Linked DNA regions of Thiohalobacter thiocyanaticus. The protein of the gene in region 1 interacts with the protein of each later gene in a pairwise test. Links are inferred from orthologs where the notes say so. Each region holds a gene or a part of one and is shown in the gene's direction. Other genes may lie near its edges.

Evidence for each region.
Region 2: the proteins of CFK21_RS09175 (region 1) and CFK21_RS01270 interact in binary tests that used the Escherichia coli proteins (3 or more experiments, as listed by UniProt). The link is inferred for Thiohalobacter thiocyanaticus from one-to-one orthologs.

Annotation. Positions count from the first base shown.
Region 1 is NZ_AP018052.1:1,984,464-1,995,636, reverse strand. What follows is about bases 4,938-8,382. They hold CFK21_RS09175 (2-oxoglutarate dehydrogenase E1 component), read left to right. Parts: upstream 4,938-5,329; coding sequence 5,330-8,182; downstream 8,183-8,382. Other genes in these bases: odhB (2-oxoglutarate dehydrogenase complex dihydrolipoyllysine-residue succinyltransferase), read left to right, coding at 8,207-8,382; CFK21_RS09180 (mechanosensitive ion channel family protein), read right to left, coding at 4,938-5,051. Also shown: CFK21_RS09210 (NfeD family protein), read left to right, coding at 1-375; CFK21_RS09205 (slipin family protein), read left to right, coding at 434-1,198; CFK21_RS09200 (methyltransferase family protein), read right to left, coding at 1,195-1,623; quinolinate synthase NadA, read right to left, coding at 1,895-3,010; CFK21_RS09190 (DUF3579 domain-containing protein), read right to left, coding at 3,166-3,465; CFK21_RS09185 (hypothetical protein), read left to right, coding at 3,642-4,076; more of CFK21_RS09180, read right to left, coding at 4,137-4,937; more of odhB, read left to right, coding at 8,383-9,463; lpdA (dihydrolipoyl dehydrogenase), read left to right, coding at 9,500-10,939; CFK21_RS09160 (MgtC/SapB family protein), read right to left, coding at 11,036-11,173. UniProt on the Escherichia coli protein: E1 component of the 2-oxoglutarate dehydrogenase (OGDH) complex which catalyzes the decarboxylation of 2-oxoglutarate, the first step in the conversion of 2-oxoglutarate to succinyl-CoA and CO(2).
Region 2 is NZ_AP018052.1:269,163-279,884, reverse strand. Bases 2,759-5,752 are described here. They hold CFK21_RS01270 (ATP-binding cassette domain-containing protein), read left to right. Parts: upstream 2,759-3,304; coding sequence 3,305-5,200; downstream 5,201-5,752. Other genes in these bases: CFK21_RS01260 (RND transporter), read right to left, coding at 5,644-5,752; CFK21_RS15445 (hypothetical protein), read left to right, coding at 5,280-5,459; CFK21_RS01275 (gamma carbonic anhydrase family protein), read right to left, coding at 2,759-3,176. Also shown: CFK21_RS01285 (TonB-dependent receptor), read right to left, coding at 1-1,527; CFK21_RS01280 (RNA recognition motif domain-containing protein), read right to left, coding at 2,108-2,464; more of CFK21_RS01275, read right to left, coding at 2,640-2,758; more of CFK21_RS01260, read right to left, coding at 5,753-5,868; CFK21_RS01255 (NADPH-dependent FMN reductase), read right to left, coding at 5,871-6,485; CFK21_RS01250 (hypothetical protein), read left to right, coding at 6,668-6,943; CFK21_RS01245 (sucrose synthase), read right to left, coding at 7,090-9,477; CFK21_RS01240 (HAD-IIB family hydrolase), read right to left, coding at 9,477-10,722. UniProt on the Escherichia coli protein: Genetic data indicate it may be involved in ribosome assembly or function.

The DNA of each region.
Region 1 (11,173 bases):
AGTTTCGGGGCGCTGGGCATCGGCGGGCTGATCGCCTTCGTCATCGGTTCCATCATGCTGATCGACACCGACGCGCCCGGCTACGGCATCTCGCCGGCGCTGATCGCCACGGTGAGCGTGACCAGCGCCGCCTTCTTCATTTTCGTGCTGGGCATGGTGGTCAAGGCGCGGGAGCGGCCTGTCGTCAGCGGTCAGGAGCAGATGATCGGTGCCCTGGGCACGGCGCGCGAGGATTTCAGCGACCGCGGCTGGGTGCATGTGCATGGTGAGAACTGGCGCGCCCGGGCCGTTCGGCCGGTGCGGCAGGGCCAGCGGATACGTGTCACCGGCATGGATGAACTGCTGCTGGAAATCGAACCGATCGAGGAGGAGTGAGGCCATGGTCGGTACTGCAACTCTCAATCTGGCGTTGTCACGCTGAAGGAGTCCTGGTATGCCGATTACGATCGTCACCATCGCCGCACTGGTCCTGGCACTGGTGTTTTCCATGTTCCGCATTCTGCGCGAATACGAGCGCGGCGTGATCTTCATGCTCGGCCGGTTCTGGAAAGTGAAAGGGCCGGGTCTGATCATCGTCATTCCCTTCATCCAGCAGATGGTGCGGGTGGATTTGCGCATCGTGGTGATGGATGTGCCCAGCCAGGACGTCATCTCCCAGGACAACGTCTCGGTGAAGGTCAATGCGGTGCTCTACTTCCGGGTGATCGACTCTGAACGTGCCATCATCCAGGTCGAGGACTACTATTCCGCCACCAGCCAGCTGGCCCAGACCACGCTGCGCTCGGTGCTGGGCAAGCACGACCTGGACGAGATGCTGTCGGAGCGCGACAAGCTCAACAACGATATCCAGGAACTGCTGGATTCCCAGACCGATGCCTGGGGCATCAAGGTCTCGAACGTGGAGATCAAGCACGTGGACCTGGACGAGAGCATGATCCGCTCCATTGCCAAGCAGGCCGAGGCCGAGCGGGTGCGCCGGGCCAAGGTGATCCACGCCGAGGGCGAGATGCAGGCCTCGGAAAAGCTGGCCGAGGCCTACAAGGTACTGGCCAGTCAACCCGGTTCGATCCAGCTGCGCTATCTGCAGACCCTGACCGACATCGCCGGCGAGCAGAACTCGACCATCGTCTTCCCGGTGCCGATGGACCTGATCAAGCCGATGCTGGATGCCATCGGCGGCAAGTCGCAGCAGAGTTAGACCCAGGGCAGCAGCGCACCCACCTCGCGCCGGTAGCGTCGATAGGGCTCGCCGAAGTGTCCGGCGAGCTCGCGCTCCTCGAGCATTACACCCAGGGCGATATAGCCGGTCAGCCCCAGGGCCAGCGCCAGGTGGCCCGCGCTCATCTCCGGCGTGGCCCAGATTCCGATCAGGATGCCCAGCATCATGGGATGACGACTGTAGCGGTACATCCACTTGCGCACGAACGGCACCGGCCTGTACTGCCTGCCGCGCAGATGCAGCCAGGCCTGGCGCAGGCCGAACAGGTCATAGTGATCGGTAACGTAGGTCGCAGCCACCAGGTACAGCCAGCCGAAGGCGAACAGCCCCCACATGGCGGCGCGTGCCAGTGGATCGGCGACCGTCCAGATCATCCTGTCCAGCGGCTGCCACAGCCATATCACCAGCCCAGTGTCAGCGCCGCGGCCAGCACATAGGTGCTGCATGAGGCCGATGTCCCGGCAACGGACGCCCGACGGCGGTCTGTCGGGCCAGACCGGGGTATCTGTTCCGACTTCAGCCGCCGGGTTCAGCGCAAACCGGCCTCGGCGCAGCCAAGCCGGCCGCCGTCATACGTGACGCAGAACGGGATGCGCCGGCGCATGGCTCGGAAGTGAGGCTTCGACGCCGGAGGCCAGGTGGCACGCCGGGACCGCAGGAAGCCGGGGCTGAGGCTCAGACCTTGCCCTGGGCGCGGGAGAATTCGAGCATGCGCTCGATGGGGACGAGGGCCCTGCGGCGCACTGTCTCGTCGATGTGGATTTCGTGGCCGCTGCCGTTTTCCAGCACTGCGGCGAGGTTTTCCAGGCTGTTCATGGCCATCCAGGGACAGTGGGCGCAGCTGACGCAGGTGGCGCTTTCGCCGCCGGTGGGGACAGCGATCAGCTGCTTGTCCGGGGCGGCCTCGTGCATCTTGTGAAAGATACCCATGTCGGTGGCCACGATCAGCGTCTTCGCCGTGGATGCCTGCGCCGCCTTGATCAGCTGGGTGGTCGAGCCGATGGCATCGGCCATGTCCAGCACCTCGGCCGGGGATTCGGGATGGGCGATCAGTTCGGCCTCGGGATGCTCAGCCATCAGGCGCTTGAGCTCGCTGGCCTTGAATTCGTCATGCACCACGCAGAAGCCCTGCCAGTTGAGGATGTCGGCGCCGGTCTTCTGCTGCACGTAGCGGCCCAGATGACGGTCGGGCGCAAAGATGATCTTCTCGCCCCTGGCGTGCAGGTGGGCGACGATATCGACCGCGTTGGAGGAGGTCACCACCCAGTCGGCGCGGGCCTTCACCTCGGCGCTGGTGTTGGTATAGACCACCACGGTGCGGTCCGGGTGCTGGTCGCAGAAGGCGCTGAAGGCGTCGATGGGACAACTCAGGTCGAGCGAGCATTCCGCGCCCAGGTCGGGCATCAGCACCCGTTTCTCGGGATTGAGGATCTTGGCGGTCTCGCCCATGAAGCGCACACCGATCACCACCAGGGTGGTGGCGGCATGCTTGTTGCCGTAATCGGCCATGCCCAGCGAGTCGCCGACATAGCCGCCGGTGGCATCGGTCAGTATCTGCAACTGCTCATCGACATAGTAATGGGTGATGAGCACGGCGTTGTTGGCCTCGAGCAGGCCCCTGATACGATCGATAAGGGCGTCACGCTGCTCAGGAGTGAGATCCCGCGGGCGCGGTGCATGCAGGGCCTTGCCGCGGATCTCCTCGACCAGTTCTACCGGAATGTCGTTGGCACTGCCCATGGTGACTTGCTCCAACTCGCAGGAAGACGTCCGCAGCGCGGCATCGGGCATCCCCGATGCTACCTGCGCTCCCGCAATAGTAGCACCGGCTCCGAATGGTCAGAAGTTGGCCTCATGGGGTATGCCGTCGCTATCCCCTTGGGGGAGTTTCAGCAGGCAGGGACATTGCTGTCCCCGCGCCGGCGGTGGTGGCGTTGCGGGCCGGTTCAGCTTGCCAGTGCCAGTTCCGGTTCGCTCCGGTTGCGGACCGTCAGGCCGTGGAGGTCGGCAAAGCGCAGGATGTCATCGACCAGCCCCGGCTGCGAGTCGGCCAGTGCCTTGGCCACCCGCAGGCACTTGATGCCGTCGCGCATTACCGGTGCCAGGGCATCCGAATAGCGCAGCCGCCGGTCGCGGCCGAAACTGGCCAGGTTGCCGGCGAAGCGCTCGGCCCAGTTATGCGGCCGCAGGGGTGTGTTATTGTCGGTCTGTCCAATGATAAAGAGATACAGATCCTCTTGTGACATTAATTTAAGTTTCATCCTTAAAGTTATGAATTAACAATTTATTCTTTCGGATAAATGATAAGCATCCGTAATGAATAACTGACAAATATTATAATGTACTTATCTATTAACCGCAATAATCTTATTGGTGCATCAGGCAGTCTTATGGGCGCCATGACCAGGTCGGGAGGTTGTCAGTGGAAGCCTTTGCCTATGCCCGGGCACGGTTGAGTGCGCCGGAACTGCAGCGGTTCGTCCGCATCGAAACCCTGCCGCAATGGTGCGCGGGCATCGCCGAGGTGCTCGAGCACAGTGGCGAGCGTGGCGAGATCAGCTGCCTGTGGGGACGGTTCCGGGTGCATCGGGAGGTGATACGGGACGGCATCCGCTTCTCCCTGCCGGGGTGTCCCAATGCCCTGCAATGGACGCTGACGGTGGAGAACGCCGGCAGCGAAGGACGCATTACCGTGCATTGCAGCATCAACCGGGCCGAGCCGGACCCGGATTTCGCCGCATCCATCGAGGAATTCGTGCGCGACTGGCGGCAGGGCCTGGAGCAGGGCTGGGAGAGCGCCCGGCAGCGGGTTTCCCGAGTGCCGGGCGAGAGCGAGTGCATGCCCTGGTATGGTTGATGCGATTCAGCACCGCTGCTCAATCCTCCCCCATCAAGGGGGGAGGAAGGTGAGGCGTGTTCACCGGTCCTGTGTCCGGCCTGCCTGCGCCAGGGCCTGCAGGATCTCCCGGTCGGTGTCGTTCACGTACAGGGTGCGGTGCGGGAAGGGGATCTCGATGCCGCGGGCATCAAAGGCGTATTTCAGCCGGCGGCGGAACTCCCGGCCCACTGCCCACTGCTGGATGGGCCGGGTCTTGAGCCGGCCCTTGATGACCACTGCCGAGTCGGCAAAGTTGTCCAGTCCGAACACCTCGATGGGTTCGACAATGAGGGCGCCGAAGTGCTCGTCCGCGGCCAATTCCTCGCCGACCTCCCGGATGATCCCGATGACGGTATCCACGTCCTCCTTGTAGGCCACGCCGATGTCGAACACATAGCCGGACCACTCGCGGGTCATATTGGACAGTGTGGTGATGGTGCCGTTGGGAAAGACGTGCACGGTACCGGAGAGATCGCGCAGCACCAGGGTGCGGAAATTGATGGCCTCGACCAGGCCGCCGGTGCCGTTGATGATGGCCACGTCACCCAGCCGCACCTGATTCTCCAGGATGATGAAAAAGCCGGCGATGACGTCGCGCACCAGGTTCTGGGCGCCGAAGCCCACGGCCAGGCCGACGATGCCGGCACTGGCGAGAATAGGGGCGATGTCCACGCCGAGCTCGCGCAGGATGATCAGCAGGGCAACGACCCAGATCACGATGCGGATGCCCTGGCGCAGCAGCCGGATCAGGGTCTCGGCCCGCTTGCTTGCCTCGGTCAGGCTCTCATCGGCACCCTGGCCACGCCGGACCAGCCGCTGTTCCAGCCGGCGCAGGCCGAGTCGGGCCAGCAGCATCAGCCCCCACATCAGGACCAGGATGAGGAGGATTCGCAGACTGGTGAGGATCAGGACTTCCCAGTCGAATTCCTCCAGCAGCAGGTTGATCAGATCCATCAGTCACGCCTTTGTCTGTATCCGGGAATCCTGATCAAGAGTAGGGAATGACGTATGAGGGGACAACCCGGTGGGCGGGAAGCGGCCGCGGGTTTATGACGATTTCCGTCAAAAACAAGTCACCATGGCATGAAACCGTACTTGTTCCACGTGCGCGTGGATCCTGATCGCGGCTGCGGGGAGTGGATTCCGCTCGATTGATGTCTCAAACTTGAGTCTGAAGCGGATTGGCGCAGGAATTGCCTTCTTTTTTCGTAAAACACGGCCAGATCCATTCCATGGAAGACAGAGTCAAACTCAAGAGTATGCAGCGGCTGTGGGCGGACTCCCAGTTGAGCGGCCACAACGGCGCCTATCTGGATGCGCTCTATGACCGTTACCTGGAGGATCCGGCCCAGGTCGAGGAGCACTGGCGTACCTTCTTCGATACCCTGCCTGCCGTCGATGCCCGCCAGCGCGAGGCCTCGCACACCCCGGTGCGGGAACAGTTCCGTTCACTCGCACGCCGGCCTTCCAGCCGCGGCGCGCCGGCTGCCGCGGCTTCCCACGAGGAAAAACAGATCCGGGTGCTGCAGCTGATCAATGCCCATCGCTTCCGCGCCCATCAGATCGCTGACATCGACCCGCTGGGCCTGCGCGAACGGCCGCACATCCCCGAGCTCGAACCCGCCCATCACGGACTGACCGAGGCCGACCTGGACCGGATCTTCGATACCGGCTCTCTGGCCGGGGTGGAGCGGGCCAGCCTGCGCGAGATACTGGAGTTGCTCGAGTGTACCTATGCCGGTCATATCGGCGCCGAGTACATGCATATCACCGAGACCGGCGAGAAGCGCTGGCTGCAGCAGCGGCTGGAATCCTGCGCCGGGCCGCCGCGCTTCTCCGACGAGACCCGCCAGCGCATCCTCGACCGGCTGACTGCCGCCGAGGGGCTGGAGCGCTACCTGCACAATCGTTATGTGGGCCAGAAGCGCTTCTCGCTGGAGGGCGGCGACAGCCTGATCCCCATCCTGGACGAATTGATCCAGCGCGGCGGCGTCCACGGGGTGAAGGAACTCGTCATCGGCATGGCGCACCGCGGCCGGCTCAACGTGCTGGTCAACATCATGGGCAAGACCCCGGCCGAACTGTTCCAGGAATTCGAGGGCAGGGCCGGGCACGAGGGCAGTGGGTCGGGCGACGTGAAGTACCACCTCGGCTTTTCCTCGGACATCCAGACCCGGGGCGGGCCGGTGCATATCAACCTGGCCTTCAATCCCTCGCATCTGGAGATCGTCGATCCGGTGGTCGAGGGCTCGGTGCGGGCACGCCAGGACCGGCGTCGGGATACGGAGGGCACCAGCGTGGTGCCGGTACTGATCCACGGCGACGCCGCCTTTGCCGGGCAGGGCGTGGTGATGGAAACCTTCAACATGTCGCAGTCGCGCGGCTATTCCACCAAGGGCACGGTGCACCTGGTGGTCAACAACCAGATCGGCTTCACCACCTCATACCAGCGCGATGCCCGCTCGACCCAGTACTGCACCGACATTGCCAAAATGGTCAATGCGCCCATCCTTCACGTCAACGGCGACGATCCCGAGGCAGTGCTGTTCGTGACCCGGATCGCGCTGGACTATCGCATGACCTACCACAAGGATGTGGTCATCGACCTGGTCTGCTACCGCCGCCACGGCCACAGCGAGGCCGACGAACCCACCGCCACCCAGCCCCTGATGTACCAGTCGATCAAGCACAAGCCCTCGGCACGCAGCCTGTATGCCCAGACCCTGATCGACGCAGGCCTGATCGAGCCGGATGCTCCCGAACAGATGCTGCAGGCGTATCGGGACGCGCTCGATGCCGGGCGCAGTGTGGTGAAGGAGCTCATTCCCGCCGAGCAGTCGCCGTATCCGCATGCGGTCGACTGGAAGCCCTACATCGGTCAGTCCTGTACCACAGAAGTGAACACGGCCATCGACGCTGCCCGCCTGAAGCAGCTCTGGCAGGGTCTGTCGCGTCTGCCCGAGGGATTCGAGATCCATTCCAACGTGGGCAAGATCATGGAGAACCGGCGCAAGATGACCGCCGGCGCCCTGTCCATCGACTGGGGCTATGCCGAGACCATGGCCTACGCCTCGCTGCTGACCGAGGGTTATCCGGTGCGTCTGTCGGGGCAGGACAGCGGACGCGGCACCTTCTTCCATCGGCATGCCGTGATCAGCAACCAGGTCGACGGCACGCCCTATGTGCCGTTGCGCAATATCAGCGCGGACCAGGCCAATTTCCTGGTCATCAACTCGCTGCTCTCGGAGGAGGCCGTGCTGGCGTTTGAATACGGCTATGCCACCACTGATCCCGGCACCCTGGTGATCTGGGAGGCCCAGTTCGGCGATTTCGCCAACAACGCGCAGGTGGTGATCGATCAGTTCATCAGTGCCGGCGAGCAGAAATGGAACCGGCTGTGCGGGCTGGTGATGCTCCTGCCGCACGGCTACGAAGGGCAGGGCCCGGAGCATTCCTCGGCCCGCCTGGAGCGCTACCTGCAACTGTGCGCGGAGCAGAACATCCAGGTCTGCGTGCCGACCACGCCGGCGCAGATCTTTCACCTTCTGCGCCAGCAGATGCTCAACACCTGCCGCAAGCCGCTGGTGGTCATGACGCCGAAGAGCCTGCTGCGTCACCGCCTTGCGGTCAGCCGGCTGGAGGATATGACCGAGGGCGGATTCCACGCCGTCATTCCGGAGGTCGACGAGCTCGACCCCGCAGCGGTCAACCGGGTGATCCTGTGCAGCGGCAAGGTTTACTACGACCTGCTGGAGAAGCGCCGCGAGGTGGAACTGAACGATGTCGCCATCATCCGCCTGGAGCGGCTCTATCCCTTCCCGGAAGGCATTCTGCGCCGGACCCTGGAGCAGTATCCCAACGTGGAAACCTACATCTGGTGCCAGGAGGAGCCCAAGAACCAGGGCGCCTGGTATTCCACCCAGCATCATCTGTATGCCTCCCTGCCCTGTGACGCGCCGCTGGAATATGCCGGCCGGCCTTTTTCCGCTGCCCCTGCGGTCGGCTACAACTGGCTGCATGTGCAGCAGCAGCACCGGCTGGTGGCCGAGGCGCTGGGGCTGGAGAGTACAGGTACAGGCCAGTGAACAGTCAATAACAGGAACACGCCCATGTCAGTCGAAATCAAGGTTCCCAGCTTCCCCGAATCGGTCGCCGACGGCACTGTGCTGCGCTGGAACAAGCGGCCCGGCGAAGCGGTCGCGCGTGACGAGACCCTGGTGGAGATCGAGACCGACAAGGTTGTCTTCGAGGTTCCCGCGCCGGCCGCCGGCGTGCTCGAGGGTATCGAGCAGGGCGAGGGTGAAGTGGTGACCTCCGGCCAGGTCATCGGCCGCCTGCGCGAGGGTGGAACGGCGGAGGCCACCGCCGCCGCTTCACCAGCAGCCGGCGGAACGGAGGCGGACAGCGAGAACCGCGGCGCGAATCCGCCGGTCTCACCCTCGGCGCGACGGCTGCTGGAACAACACGGCATTGAAGCCTCGCAGGTGACCGGCACGGGTAAGGACGGACGCATCCTCAAGGAGGATGTGGAACAGCACCTCGAACACGGCAGTGAGGTGACGACGGCCGATCAGGCCCGGCAGGAGGCTGCGCAGACCCGTCCGCAGAAGGCCCCCGCACCGCCGCCGCCGGAACCGGCGGCAGCCGCCGCTGCCGGGGCCGGAGGACGCGAGGAGAAGCGCGTGCCCATGACCCGCCTGCGCGCACGGGTGGCGGAGCGCCTGCTTGAGGCGCAGCACAATGCCGCCATCCTGACGACGTTCAACGAGGTCGACATGCAGCCGGTCATGCAGCTGCGCCAGCGCTATCGCGAGGCCTTCGAGACGCGTCACGGCGTGAAACTCGGGTTCATGTCCTTTTTCGTCAAAGCGGCCGTGGAGGCGCTGCGTCGGTTCCCGGAGGTCAATGCCTCCATCGACGGCAATGATGTTGTCTACCACGGTTATTTCGACATCGGCATCGCGGTCAGTTCGCCACGCGGCCTGGTGGTGCCAATCCTGCGCGATGCCGACGCGCTCGGCCTGGCCGAGATCGAAGGCCGCATCCTGGACTTTGCCCAACGGGCGCAGCAAGGGCGGCTGGAACTGGATGAGATCACGGGCGGCACCTTCACCATCACCAACGGCGGCGTGTTCGGCTCCATGCTGTCCACCCCCATCATCAATCCGCCCCAGAGCGGCATTCTCGGCATGCACAGGATCCAGGAGCGGCCGATGGCCGAGAACGGCGAAGTGGTCATCCGCCCGATGATGTACCTGGCACTGAGCTACGATCATCGCCTGATCGACGGCCGCGAGGCGGTGCAGTTTCTGGTCACCATCAAGGATATGATCGAGGATCCGGCACGCCTGCTGCTGGATGTCTGACGGGATACCTGACGGCATGTCAGGGGGGAAGAGCGCATGACGGACAAATACGATGTGGTGGTGATCGGTGCCGGACCGGCCGGCTATGTGGCCGCGATCCGCTGTGCCCAGCTGGGGCTTGCCACGGCCTGCGTGGATGAGTGGGTCACCCCGCAGGGCAGGCCGGCCCTGGGCGGAACCTGTCTGAATGTCGGCTGCATTCCCTCCAAGGCCCTGTTGGAATCCTCCGAACTCTATGTCCGGGCGCAGCAGGAACTGTCCACGCACGGGGTACTGTGTCAGGGCGTGAAGCTCGATCTGGCGGCCATGATGGCACGCAAGGACAAGGTGGTGCAGGAACTGACCCAGGGCATCGAGCAGTTGTTCAAGTCCAATGCCGTCACCTGGCTGGCGGGCCGGGGCCGGCTGGTGTCGGGCACACAGGTCGAGGTTACCCCGGCCGGCGGTAAACCACAGACGCTGGAGGCCGGCCATGTCATTCTTGCGCCCGGCTCCGCACCGGTGGAAATCGACCACATCCCGCTGACCGATGACCTGATCGTCGACTCCGCCGGGGCGCTGGCCTTCGACAGCGTGCCCAGGCGACTGGGCGTGATCGGTGCCGGCGTGATCGGGCTGGAACTGGGCAGCGTCTGGCAGCGCCTGGGCAGCGAAGTGATCCTGCTCGAGGCCCAGGAACAGTTTCTGTCCATGACCGATGCGCAGCTCGGCAGGGAGGCGCTGCGCCAGTTCCGCAAGCAGGGACTGGATATCCGCCTGGGGGCGCGTGTCACCGAGTGCGAGATCAAACGCAGCAAGGTGCATATCGAATACGAGGACGCGAAGGGCAGGGAGCAGGAACAGGTCGATCGGCTGATCGTGGCGGTCGGGCGGCGTCCCAATACCCAGGGCCTGGCCAGTGATGAGAGCCAACTGCTGCTGGACGAGTGGGGGTTCATCCATGTCAATGAGCAATGCCGCACCAACCTGCCCACGGTCTATGCCATCGGTGATGCCGTGCGCGGCCCGATGCTGGCACACAAGGGCTCGGAAGAAGGTGTGATGGTGGCCGAACTGATCGCCGGGCATCATGCTTCCCTGAACTACGATGCCATCCCCTCGGTCATCTATACCCAGCCCGAGATCGCCTGGGCGGGCAAGACCGAACAGGCCCTGAAGACAGAGGGGGTTGAGTACCGCAGCGGTGTCTTTCCCTTCGCCGCCAGCGGCCGTGCCCGCGCCGCCGGTCAGACCGATGGCTTCATCAAGTTGCTGGCCGATGCCGATACCGACCGCCTGCTGGGGGCGCACATGATCGGACCGCATGCCTCGGAGTTGATCGCCCAGGCCGTGCTGGCCCTGGAGATGCAGGCCAGCGCGGAAGACGTCATGCTCACTGTGTTTGCCCATCCGACCCTGTCGGAGTCCTTCCACGAGGCCGCCCTGGCCGTGCATGACCGCGCCATTCATGTCGCCCGGCCGCGGCGAGGGAAATAACAGCGTGTAGGATGGGTGGAGGCGCTTGCGCCGCAACCCATCTGCAGGTGGGAAACGATGGGTTGCGCTGCGCTCCACCCATCCTACTCGCTGGTATCACAGCAGCAGGATAGTCATCCCCCCCGCCAGCCCGACCGCCAGCATCGGCGGCAGCACATACTTCGCCAGTACGGCACCGCCGATCACCGCAGCCAGGATGCCCTTGAACAGGGTGTTGACGATTGCAGCCAGCGT
Region 2 (10,722 bases), 1.7 Mb from region 1 along the record:
CCGCGCGCCGGTGGACGGCTCCTCGCCGTAATAGATCTCGTCGTCGATGGCAATGTGAAACACCGACACCGCCGCCTCCAGCCAGCGCCGGCGATAGCGCAGGCCGGCCTCCGCCTGCCAGCCGGACTGGGGCGCGAGCTCGGGGGCGGACAGGGCCAGTTCGTCGATGTTGGGATTGCGGAAGCTGCGGGCATAGTTGAGATAGGCGGCAAGGCTGTCGGTGGGCAGCCAGCTCAGGCCGATCTCGCCGGCGTTATTGTGCCAGGTGGTGGTTTCATCCAGCGTGTTCTGCCACTGCGCACCCGCCGGAATGAAAAAGGGAAAGGTGCCGGTATAGAGCTGTACCAGCCTTTCATCCAGCCGCTCGACCCGGAAGCGATCGAGGCGATAGCCGGCACTGAGCAGCCAGGCATCGGCCGGCGCGGCGTCGATAATGATGTGGGCGGCCGCCTCCTCAATGTCTCCGGCGGTGCGCTTACTCTGGTCCGGTACATCGGTGCCGTTCTCGCGCCGGACATAGTCGCTGAAAAAGCCGGTCGCGCCCCAGGCGATGTCCAGCGGCAGCCCGGCCGCTGTGACGGCGACGGTATGCTCGAGGCCGACATGCTGTGAGCGTTCGGAAATCTCGCCCTGCTGATCCTCGATGCTGAGTAGCGGGGTGTAGCCCAGCACATAGGGGTTGTCCCGGTCGCGCACATTGGCGTGCAGGGTGAGGCGCCCGTAGCGGTTCAGGTCGGCGCCCAGCCGTGCCTGATAGCGATGATCGGTGGTTTCGCTGAAGTCGTTCGGCGAGTTGGAGCCTTCGCGGCCCTCCCGTGTCTGGAACGCCGTCTGGCTCACCGGCCCGGGAAAACCGAACCGGTCGTCGTGGTAGCTCGCGCGCAGATCAAGCTCCAGCGCCGGCAGTGGATACAGATTCAGCCGCAGCGCGGCATCGCGTTCGCGGCTGGCGCTGTTGACCCGGTGGCCGTCGCTGTCGGCATGCGCCAGGCTCAGGCGTGCGCGGGCATGGCGTCCGCCCACACTGATATCCGCCGTGGTCGCGTCACTGTCAAATGAACCCCGGGTATATTCAGCATGACCCTGCACTCCGGCCTGCGGCTGGCCGGTGATGATATTGACCACACCGCCGACCGCACCGTCGCCATAGCGCACCCCGTTGGCGCCGCGCAGGATTTCGATACGCTCGATCTGCGACAGCGGAATGCTCGACAGATCCGCACCCGACAGATCGGGCGCATTCAGACGGAAGCCGTCAACCTGGAAAATGACATTGCTGACACTGGTCTCGCCCATGCCGCGGATGTCGATATTGGAATACTTGTTGCCGCCGAAAAAGCTGCGCAGATTGACATTGGCCTCGCGCGACAGCAGTTCGGCCAGATCGGTGGTGGTGGCATTGTCAAGGTCGCGCGCCGTGATGACCGAAACGCTGCGCGGCGTGGCCAGTACAGGTGTATCCGGGGAGGCCGCAGTGACCACGATATCGTCCAGTTCGAACGGCTCGTCCGCGCTGACGGACAGCACCGTCAGGCCGAGACAGAACGCACCGAGTCGGGCCAGGACCGATGCATCATGGACGCTGCATAGTAGTGGAATTATCGACCGCCCGGCATGCCGGGGTCGTCCGGGATTACACATTTGGCCCTCCGCCAGTACACGCATACACGCGCCGCGGAGGACAAATCGGGAGAAAGGCGAAACGCCAGTGCGATTGGCGGGTAGCCTGCCCCTGGCGATACCCTCCGTAGCGCCGAGTGCCGCCGCCTCCGTCATGCGGATGCAGCGTAGTAGGCAGGCCGGTCTCCGGACTTATGGGTAGAGCCGTACGGCTCGACGCTTCGCCTTCCCATGCTTGCGCACAGTGGCCTGGATGAAGCGCCTTGACCCAATTACCGTTGCGGGGGCAGTGCCGGTTTCTCACCGGCTTCCCGTTTCACTGGCAACACTGAACAGCTTGCCAGCACCTGTCTACGGTGTGCACACCTTAGTCATGAATCTGCATGAAGTCAAATCGGGATGGCGTAAAGGACGGGGCAACGCGCATGCACACGCCGCGGTTGCGGCGGCACCGATGGCTGTCCACCCCGGCGCGGCCGGGGGGCTGTCAGGCGGCCTGTCGTTCGCCTGCGGTGCAGCGACGTTCGTTGCAGCGACGCTCGGCATGCGGCCAGGTCTTGCTGCGCCAGTTCAGCGCGCGGCGTTCGTTGTTGGCAATGCGCTTGCAGAACTCGCGCAACTCCAGCGGCTGACCGTTGAGCTTGATCTTGTTGCTGCGCCCCAGCAACCGGTTGGCCGCGGCCGGGGTGCGCACCTGCAGCACAGCATAGCGCTGCACTCCGCCGTGACGGCCGGGCTTGCGGATAATGCGCAGGCGGTGAGCATCCTCATGCCCCAGGCGCAGAGCATCGGCGAGCCGCGCCGTGGTGGCCGACTGGGGCAGATTACCGATGAATAGCATCATGGCTTTCTCCTGAAACCAGGGCCTGTGTTGTTCTTCGACATCCCTGGTAGAGAAAGATTCCTGTCGGGGCTCTGCGGCAGGGCCCATGCTGCCGCCCGCGGGCCTGATGTTGGCCAGGCATCACATTGATCGCCTTCCCGGTTTGATTGTAGGGCCTTTTTCCCGTCCCCGCCAGTCAGTCGCTGCCCGCCAGGTGGCGATCCTTGAGCCGGGCATAATGCCGCGCAGAGTATTCCAGAAACAGGGTTTCCTGTTCGGTCAGCTCCCGCACCGCTTTGGCCGGTCGGCCTACCCACAGCCAGCCCCCGTCCAGCACCTTGCCGGGTGGAACCAGGCTGCCTGCCCCCAGCATGGCCCCGGTCTGGACACGCGCCCCGTCCATGATCATGGAACCCATTCCAATCAGACAGTTATCTTCGATTGTACAGCCGTGCAGCACCACCATGTGGCCCACTGTGACGGCGTGACCGATCTCCAGTGGATGCCCGCCGGGCGCGAACTCGCTGTCGTGGGTGACATGAAGAACAGAGCCATCTTGAATATTGGTGCTGGCCCCTATTTTAATGTGATGAATATCGCCGCGGGCCACCACGTTGGGCCAGAGCGAACTGTCCGCCCCGATCTCCACCTGACCGATGACCAGCGCGGTGGGATCGACGTAGGCGGAGCCATCGATGACAGGGGTGTGGGTCTCGAATGTGCGGATGGGCATGGGTGGGGCAATCCTTCGTAGGCTGTGCTGGCAGACAGTCTATGCAAGCAGGGGGAGTAATGCGACACCCGGCCATCCCGGGGTACTTCGATGCCGGTGCGGTTGCATTGGAGTAGAATGCCGCCTCCATGCTGGAACTGAAGAATCTCGCCCTGCAGCGCGGCGACCGGATGCTGCTGCAGGATGTCTCGCTGCGCGTTCATCCCGGCCAGAAGGTCGGGATCACCGGCGCCAATGGCTGCGGCAAGACCAGTCTGTTCAATCTCATCCAGGGCGTGCTGCCGCCCGACGGCGGCGAACTCACACTGCCGCCCGACTGGGTGATCGCCGGTGTGGCGCAGGAAATGCCGTCCACCGATGCCAGCGCCATCGAGCATGTCCTGCAGGGCGACGCCCGCTGGTGGGAACTTCACCAGGCCATCGCCGCTGCCGAACGCGACCCTATTCCGGACCGGCTGCCCGCCCTGCATGCCGAGTTCGAGGCCATCGACGGCTACCGCGCCCGCCATCGCGCCGCCCGCCTGCTGCACGGCCTCGGCTTTGCCGATGCCAGTCATGATCGGCCGGTCACCGAGTTTTCCGGCGGCTGGCGCATGCGCCTGAATCTGGCCCGCGCGTTGATGAGCCCCTCCGATCTGCTGCTGCTGGACGAGCCGACCAACCACCTGGATCTGGATGCGGTCATGTGGCTGGAGGACTGGCTGCGCGCCTATCCCGGTACCCTGCTGCTGATCTCGCACGACCGCGACTTTCTCGATGCCATCGTCGATACCGTGGCTCACTTCGAACGGGGTTCGATCACCCTCTACAGCGGCAACTACAGCAGCTTCGAGCGCCAGCATGCCGAACAACTGGCGCAGCAGCAGAGCGCCTTTGAACGCCAGCAGCGCGAGGTCGCCCACATCGAGCGTTTCGTCGCGCGCTTCCGTGCCAAGGCCAGCAAGGCACGCCAGGCCCAGAGCCGCCTGAAAACGCTGGAGCGCATGCAGCTGATCGCCCCGGCGCATGTGGACTCGCCCTTCCGTTTCCGTTTTCCGGCGCCACGCAAGCTGCCCAACCCGCTGCTGCAGCTGAAGGACTGCAGCATCGGCTATGACCGCCGGCCACTGCTGGAACAGGTGAAACTGTCGCTCACCCCGGAGGCACGCATCGGCCTGCTCGGCCCGAACGGTGCCGGCAAATCCACCCTGATCAAGTGCCTGGTCGGTGAACTGCCGGTGCTTGCCGGGGAGGCGCTGCCGGCCAGGGACCTGGCGGTCGGTTATTTCGCTCAGCACCAGCTGGAGCAGCTGCGGCCTGACCGTTCCCCGCTGCAGCACCTGCAGGCACTCGATCCCCGGGCGCGGGAGCAGGAGCTGCGCGACTTCCTCGGCGGCTTCGGCTTTCACGGCGACCAGGCGCTGGCTGAGGTCGCCCCCTTCTCCGGCGGGGAGAAGGCACGCCTGGCACTGGCCTTGATCGTTTATCAGCGACCCAACCTTCTGTTACTGGATGAACCCACCAATCACCTGGATCTGGAAATGCGCCTGGCACTGGAACTGGCGCTGCAGGAATACACCGGCGGCCTGGTGGTGGTCTCGCACGACCGTCACCTGCTGCGCAGCATCGCCGACGAGTTGTGGCTGATCGACAGCGGCCGGCTATCCCGCTTCGACGGCGATCTGGAAGACTACCGGCGCTGGCTGCTGCAGCGCGAGGCGGGTACTGCAGAGGAAAAACCGGCGCAGGCGGGCAGCACCAGGCCCGCGGATCGCAAGCAGCAGCGCCGCGACCAGGCCGAGCAGCGGCGCCAGCTCGCCCCGCTGCGCAAGGAGCTCAAATCCCTGGAAACCCGGCTGGAACGACTGACCGACCGGCAACAGGAACTGGAACACCGCCTGGCAGACAGCACGCTGTACCAGGAGAACGCCAAACCCGAACTGCAACAGGTCCTGCAGGACAAGGCCGAGATCGACCGGGAACTGGAGACGGTGGAGACGCGCTGGCTGGAACTGTCCGAGCAGCTCGAGGCAGAACAATTGTAGGGTGCGGCTGGGCTTTTGCGTTTCACTCGACCCGCGCAACCTCGCTTGCACCTCGTTTGATCCGACCTACACTCGGGTCATGAACGACGAAACGACAGAGCGGAAGGAAAAGCGCCGCAGCCTCAGCATGCACGATGGCATCGCGCCCTGGTGCGACTGCTGCAGCTGCGAGGCCGAGCCCTACTGGCAGGCGGTGGCCGAGGAACTGGGCATCGACCTGGGCAGTGACTACGCGGATACGGACAATCACGACACGTAGGTCGGGTAAGCGCAGCGTAACCCGACGGGGGCGCGGCCCGAGTCGGATTACGCCCTGCGGGCTAATCCGACCTACTACGCTGCGAAGATGCGGTAGACACCCACACGTAGGCCGGGATAAGCACAGCGTTCCCGGCGATGCCGCCGGTGACCGTGTCCATCGCCGGAAACGGGGCACACGGCCCTTATTCCGGCCTACGCACCACCAGCGCGGCCTTGCCCAGCAGCAGCGCCGGAAAGGCGCCGTGCATCACCAGATCGAAGATATCGATCGGCCGGCTCAACTGCCCCTGAAACAGCATTCGCAGTTTCTCGACCAGGTGCGGCTCGGGCACGAAGGGCGCCAGACCGAGGGTGAGAGTGCCGATGATCAGGACAGCCCAGGGCAGGCGCTGCAGCCACTGCATCATGTTCACATCCCGTTCTTGAATTTGTCCGTGTCGGTTGCGCCGCTGGCGCGCACCTGACGCAGCGCCAGCGCGTATTCGCGCAGGATGCCCAGGCTCCACTCGAAGCGTTCGCGGAAGTATTGATCGGCATCCGGGTTGTTGTCGTCCGGGTTGTCGTTGAGCACGCTCTCCACATTGCGCACGATCACCTGCTCAGGAATGTAGCAGATGCGGTTGTTCTTGTAGCTGCTCATGCGCAGTTCGGCCACCGGATAGGCGCCGCCGTCGGCACTGGACACGGTGACGATCAGCGCCGGCTTGTGCCCGACCTCGAAGCGGCTGCACATGAGAAAGAAATTCTTCAGCCCGGCCGGGACCTGGCCATGCCACTCGGGCGAGACCACCACGAAACCATCGCTCGCGGACAGTTCGGCGCGGATGGGATTGAGGTGCGCCTCCCAGGCCGGATCCTTGTCCCAGATGCCCTGGTCCCACAGGGGCAGCGGATTGCCCGAGAGGCTGATCAAGGCGGTCTCCTCGCACAGCTGTTTTTCCTGAAGTGTGCGTTCAACATATCCGGCCACCTTCAGGCTCTGGGCCTCTTCCCGGTGGCTGCCACTGATGATGGTGAGCTTCATGTCTTCCCCTGTCCTCTGTTGTCCGCGCCAGTGTATCAAGGCTGGATACCATTCTGTAAATCCCTGAATGGAAATGGGTATTTGTCCGCGCCCGTGATCCGGCTCAAGGCCCCGGCCACAGCGGACGACACAGTTTCACGGGCCGGTTCGTGTCCGACCACCAGACAGAGAAGGATACACAGATGCAGTTTACCGAGGTGAACGCGGAGGATTTCACCCGCATCACCCTGGAGCGCCTGCCGCACCAGGAGATCGAGACCGCGCTGATTGCCATCGGCGGCAACGGGGTCGAGGGTACGCAGTTCAAGACCCGGGTGCTGAAGGCGGCCGGCTGGAAATACGAACGCCTGACCACCTATGCCGCCCATCCCGAGACCGCGGCCGAGGCCTTCAACCGGGTGCGCGGCATCCTGCAGCAGACCCAGGAGCCGGAGCAGATTCTGCAACAGCTGGCCTAGTCCATGGAACGGGATGAGGGACGCTGAGCCTCTCTATATTGCTGATACTTTCGTCATTGCGAGGCGCGTAGCGCCGTGGCAATCTCCAACCCAAAAATACTGCCTTACGAGATTGCCACGCTGCGCTCGCAATGACGTAATCGTCCTCACCCCTGCAGCACCCGCTGCGCCAGCGGCCGGTACTGCAGGGCGTAGAACATCTCCAGATAGCGGCGGGTCTCGTCACGCTCCAGATTGGTGACGAACTTCCAGAAGCCGTAGATGCGCGACAGGGTCATCATGCGCTCGGCATACAACCGCCAGGTGTAGCAGGCCTCCACCCGGTTGATTCCGCCCTCGGAGATGCCCTCCCAGTAACCGGCATCCTTCCCGCAACGGCGGAAGAACTGCAGCAACCGCTCGGCGGCGGCGTCGCCGTGGTTGGGATCGATATGAAAGCCGGACTCGCCGTCGATGATGATCTCCAGCGGACCACCGTAGCGGGTGGCGAAGGTGGGCAGGCCCGAGCTCATGGCCTCGATCACAGTCAGACCGAAGGCCTCGAACAGCGCCGGCTGCACGAATACGCCACGCCGGTCGGCGATCACCCGGTACAACTCGCCGGCCATGGGCTTGTTCAGGTGTGACCCGAGCCAGCGCACCTGGCCGTCCAGCCCGTATTCGTCCATCAGCTGGTGCATACGCGCGATCTGGGCCTGCTCCTCGCGGTCATTGGATCTGGCCGCATCGACGTGACCGGCCACCACCAGCAGGTTGGCGGTCTCGCGCAGCGGCGCGCATTCGGCGTACCACTGCACCAGGCCGGTAATGTTCTTGATGTGATCCAGCCGCGCCATGCTGAAGATCAGAGGCTTGTCGGGATCGCTGAACTCGCCGCGGGCGTTTTCTCCAGGCCCGCCGCAGATCAACTCTTCCAACGACGCCTGCAGATCATGCTTTCGCCGCTCACTTTTGTGATAGGGAAAGTAGGTGTCGACATCGGCCCCGGGCGACACGATATTGAACTTGGGATCGAACACGTTGATGCCGTTCACCACCCGGTACAGATCGGGCATGGTGAAGTTGCCGTAGCTCTCGTATTGGCCCACGCTCTTGCCGTCGCCGGCGATCTCCTGGTAGGTGGAGGTGATGATGAAGTCGGCCGAGTTCATGGCGATCAGATCGGCGGTGAACTGAGCGGCGAAGTGATATTCGGATTCGTTGTCATGCCAGTACAGATCGGAGTACAGGTACTTGGCCTTCTCCAGCGCGTGGGCGATGTTGCACTGAGTCACGTGCAGGCGTTGGGAGAGCAGGGTGGCGACCAGGTTGCCGTCGGAGTAGTTGCCGATGATCAGATCGGGACGCGAACCCAGTTCGGCCAGCAGTTCGCGTTCGGCGTCCTGGGCGAAGGTCTCCAGATAGGGCCAGACCTCGAAGCGCGAGATCCAGTGGGCAATGACCTCGCCCTGGGGATTGCGGAAGGGCACACGCAGGATATAGGCGTTCTGAGTGCCGACAATATGTTCCTTGCGTTCGTCGCAGGTCGTACCCTGGGCCTCGGGGATCAGCCGGCTGATGACCAGGATCTGCGGCTCGATGTCCAGACCCTGTTCCTGCAGGCGCTGGCGCATCTCGTGCTCCAGCGCCCGCACCTGATCCAGGATGTAGACCACCTGGCCGCCGGTATCCGGCTTGCCCAGCACGTTGGCCTGACCGAAGAAACCGTGCGGGGACAGGATCACCAGGCTGAAGATCATGGGGATCAGGCCCAGGAAACGCTCCAGGTTCTGCGGCTCCGGCGCCTCCAGGATGTCGGAAAGCAGGTGCAGGGTGTAGCGCATGCGGGTCACGGTGCGGCCCCAGCCGATCTCCAGGCCCAGCGCCTGCAGCTGATGGCCGACCTGGTCCCAGCCGGCTTCGGGCGGCTGCCCGGACAGGTACTCCTCGGCCCGGCGCAGGGCCTGCTGCAGTTCCTCCACATCGGTGATGCGTTCATTGACCATCAACTGAACGCCGTGGCACTGATGCATGCGCAGGAATTCCAGCAGCCGCTTGTCGCCGCGGCCCAGTTCCTGGAACAGCTGGCTGGACAGGCGCCGGTTGAGGAATTCCACCCCGCGACCGATGGAACGCGATTCCTTGAGCTTGGGAAATTCGCGGTTGAAGGGGCCGAGGTCGACCTCCAGCACGAAGTCCGACAGGGCTGCGCCGTCGCGCACCTGACGTTCCTTGAAGGCCAGAAACTCCTGGCCGCTGATCGTTTCGTAATCGCCGGCCTCAAGATGGAAGCGCAGATAGCTCCAGCGGGCAATGCTCGGGCGCACTGACAGATACACCCAGGGGTGCTCCACCACCGCTTCCTGCGCAACCCCGATCAGCTCGGCGATGGCGTTGTCGCAACTGGCGCTGTTCTCGGCCCGGTCACAGAAAACCTGATACTCGTCCCACAGGTCCGACTGCAGCAGGAAGGCGCGCTCCAGCGAGGCATAGTGACGCAGCAGCATGAACAGCTTGTCCCGGTGATGCCGCAGGTGCTCCTCGAGCGCTTGCATCAGGCCTCCTCGTATTCATCGTTGGGGATGTGGATCACGCCCAGAAAGTCGTAGTAGTTGATGCCTTCGAGGATACCCCAGGCGTGCTCTCCCTCGGCGAAGTAAACTCGCGGCCATCCGCGCAGCCGTTCGATCTCGTCACTGTGATTACCCACCACCACGCCCAGGGTGTTGCCGCTGAGCACATCGGCGTCGTTGCCACAGCTGCCGGCGATCAGGATCTTCTCCGGCGGGATGTTCCAGCGCACGCTGACATGGCGCAGGGCAGTGCCCTTGGAGGCACGTATGGGCAGCAGGTCGACGAACATGTTGCGCGAGAAGAGCACATTGGCGTGCAGATCCAGCTTGCGCAGATGGCGCACCACTTCGCGCCGGCTGGGGCCTTTCCTGCTGTCGATGAAATAGCTGATCTTGTAGGGGTGCTGTTCAGTCTTAGGCTGCAGTTTCATGCCCTTGAACTGCTTCATCGCATCCCTGAGCTTGTCCGGCTCCCAGCGGAAGTCGATGTGCCGTAGCCAGGCCTGATCGTGCACCATGCGGTGGCCGTAGTGGATCTCGGAGCCGACCGAGGTGATGAGCACATCCGGCATGGGCAGGGCCGAGGCCTTGATCAGCTTCATGGCGCTGTCCAGGGTACGGCCGGTGGCCACCCCGAAGCCGATGTGTTCGCCCGATTTCTCCAGGCGTGACACCAGTTCCTGCTGCGCCTCTTCGTCGCCCATCAGGACATTGTCCAGGGCGCAGACGATCAGCCGGTCGATGGTCGGCATGCGGCTGCTCGGCCCCCACGCATGCTGCGGCCGGTACTTGCCCTTCGAGGTGCGCCTGACGGCCTTGAGATACTTCTCCACATGGCTGTCCCAGGAGTAGTGCTTGTGCACGCCCTTGAGCCCGTTCTGCGACCACTGCCCCCACTGCTCGGGGTCGATCAGCATCTGCTCCAGCCGGCGCGCCATGCGCTTGGGTTTGAGCGGGTCGATCAGATAGCCGTTCCTGCAGTGGCGGATGATGTCGCGCGGTCCGCCGTCGTGGGTGGCCAGGATGGGCACACCGCTGGCGGCGGCCTCGATCAGGGTCAGGCCGAAGGGCTCGGTCAGCGCCGGGTTGACGAACACGCCCTTCAGCCGCGCGGCGAGGCGGTACAGGTCCGGCACGTCGGTATCATCGTGATGCTTGGGATAGGCGATGTGGCCGTACAGATCATGGCGATCGATGCACATGAGCAGGTTGGTCAGCACTGTCTTC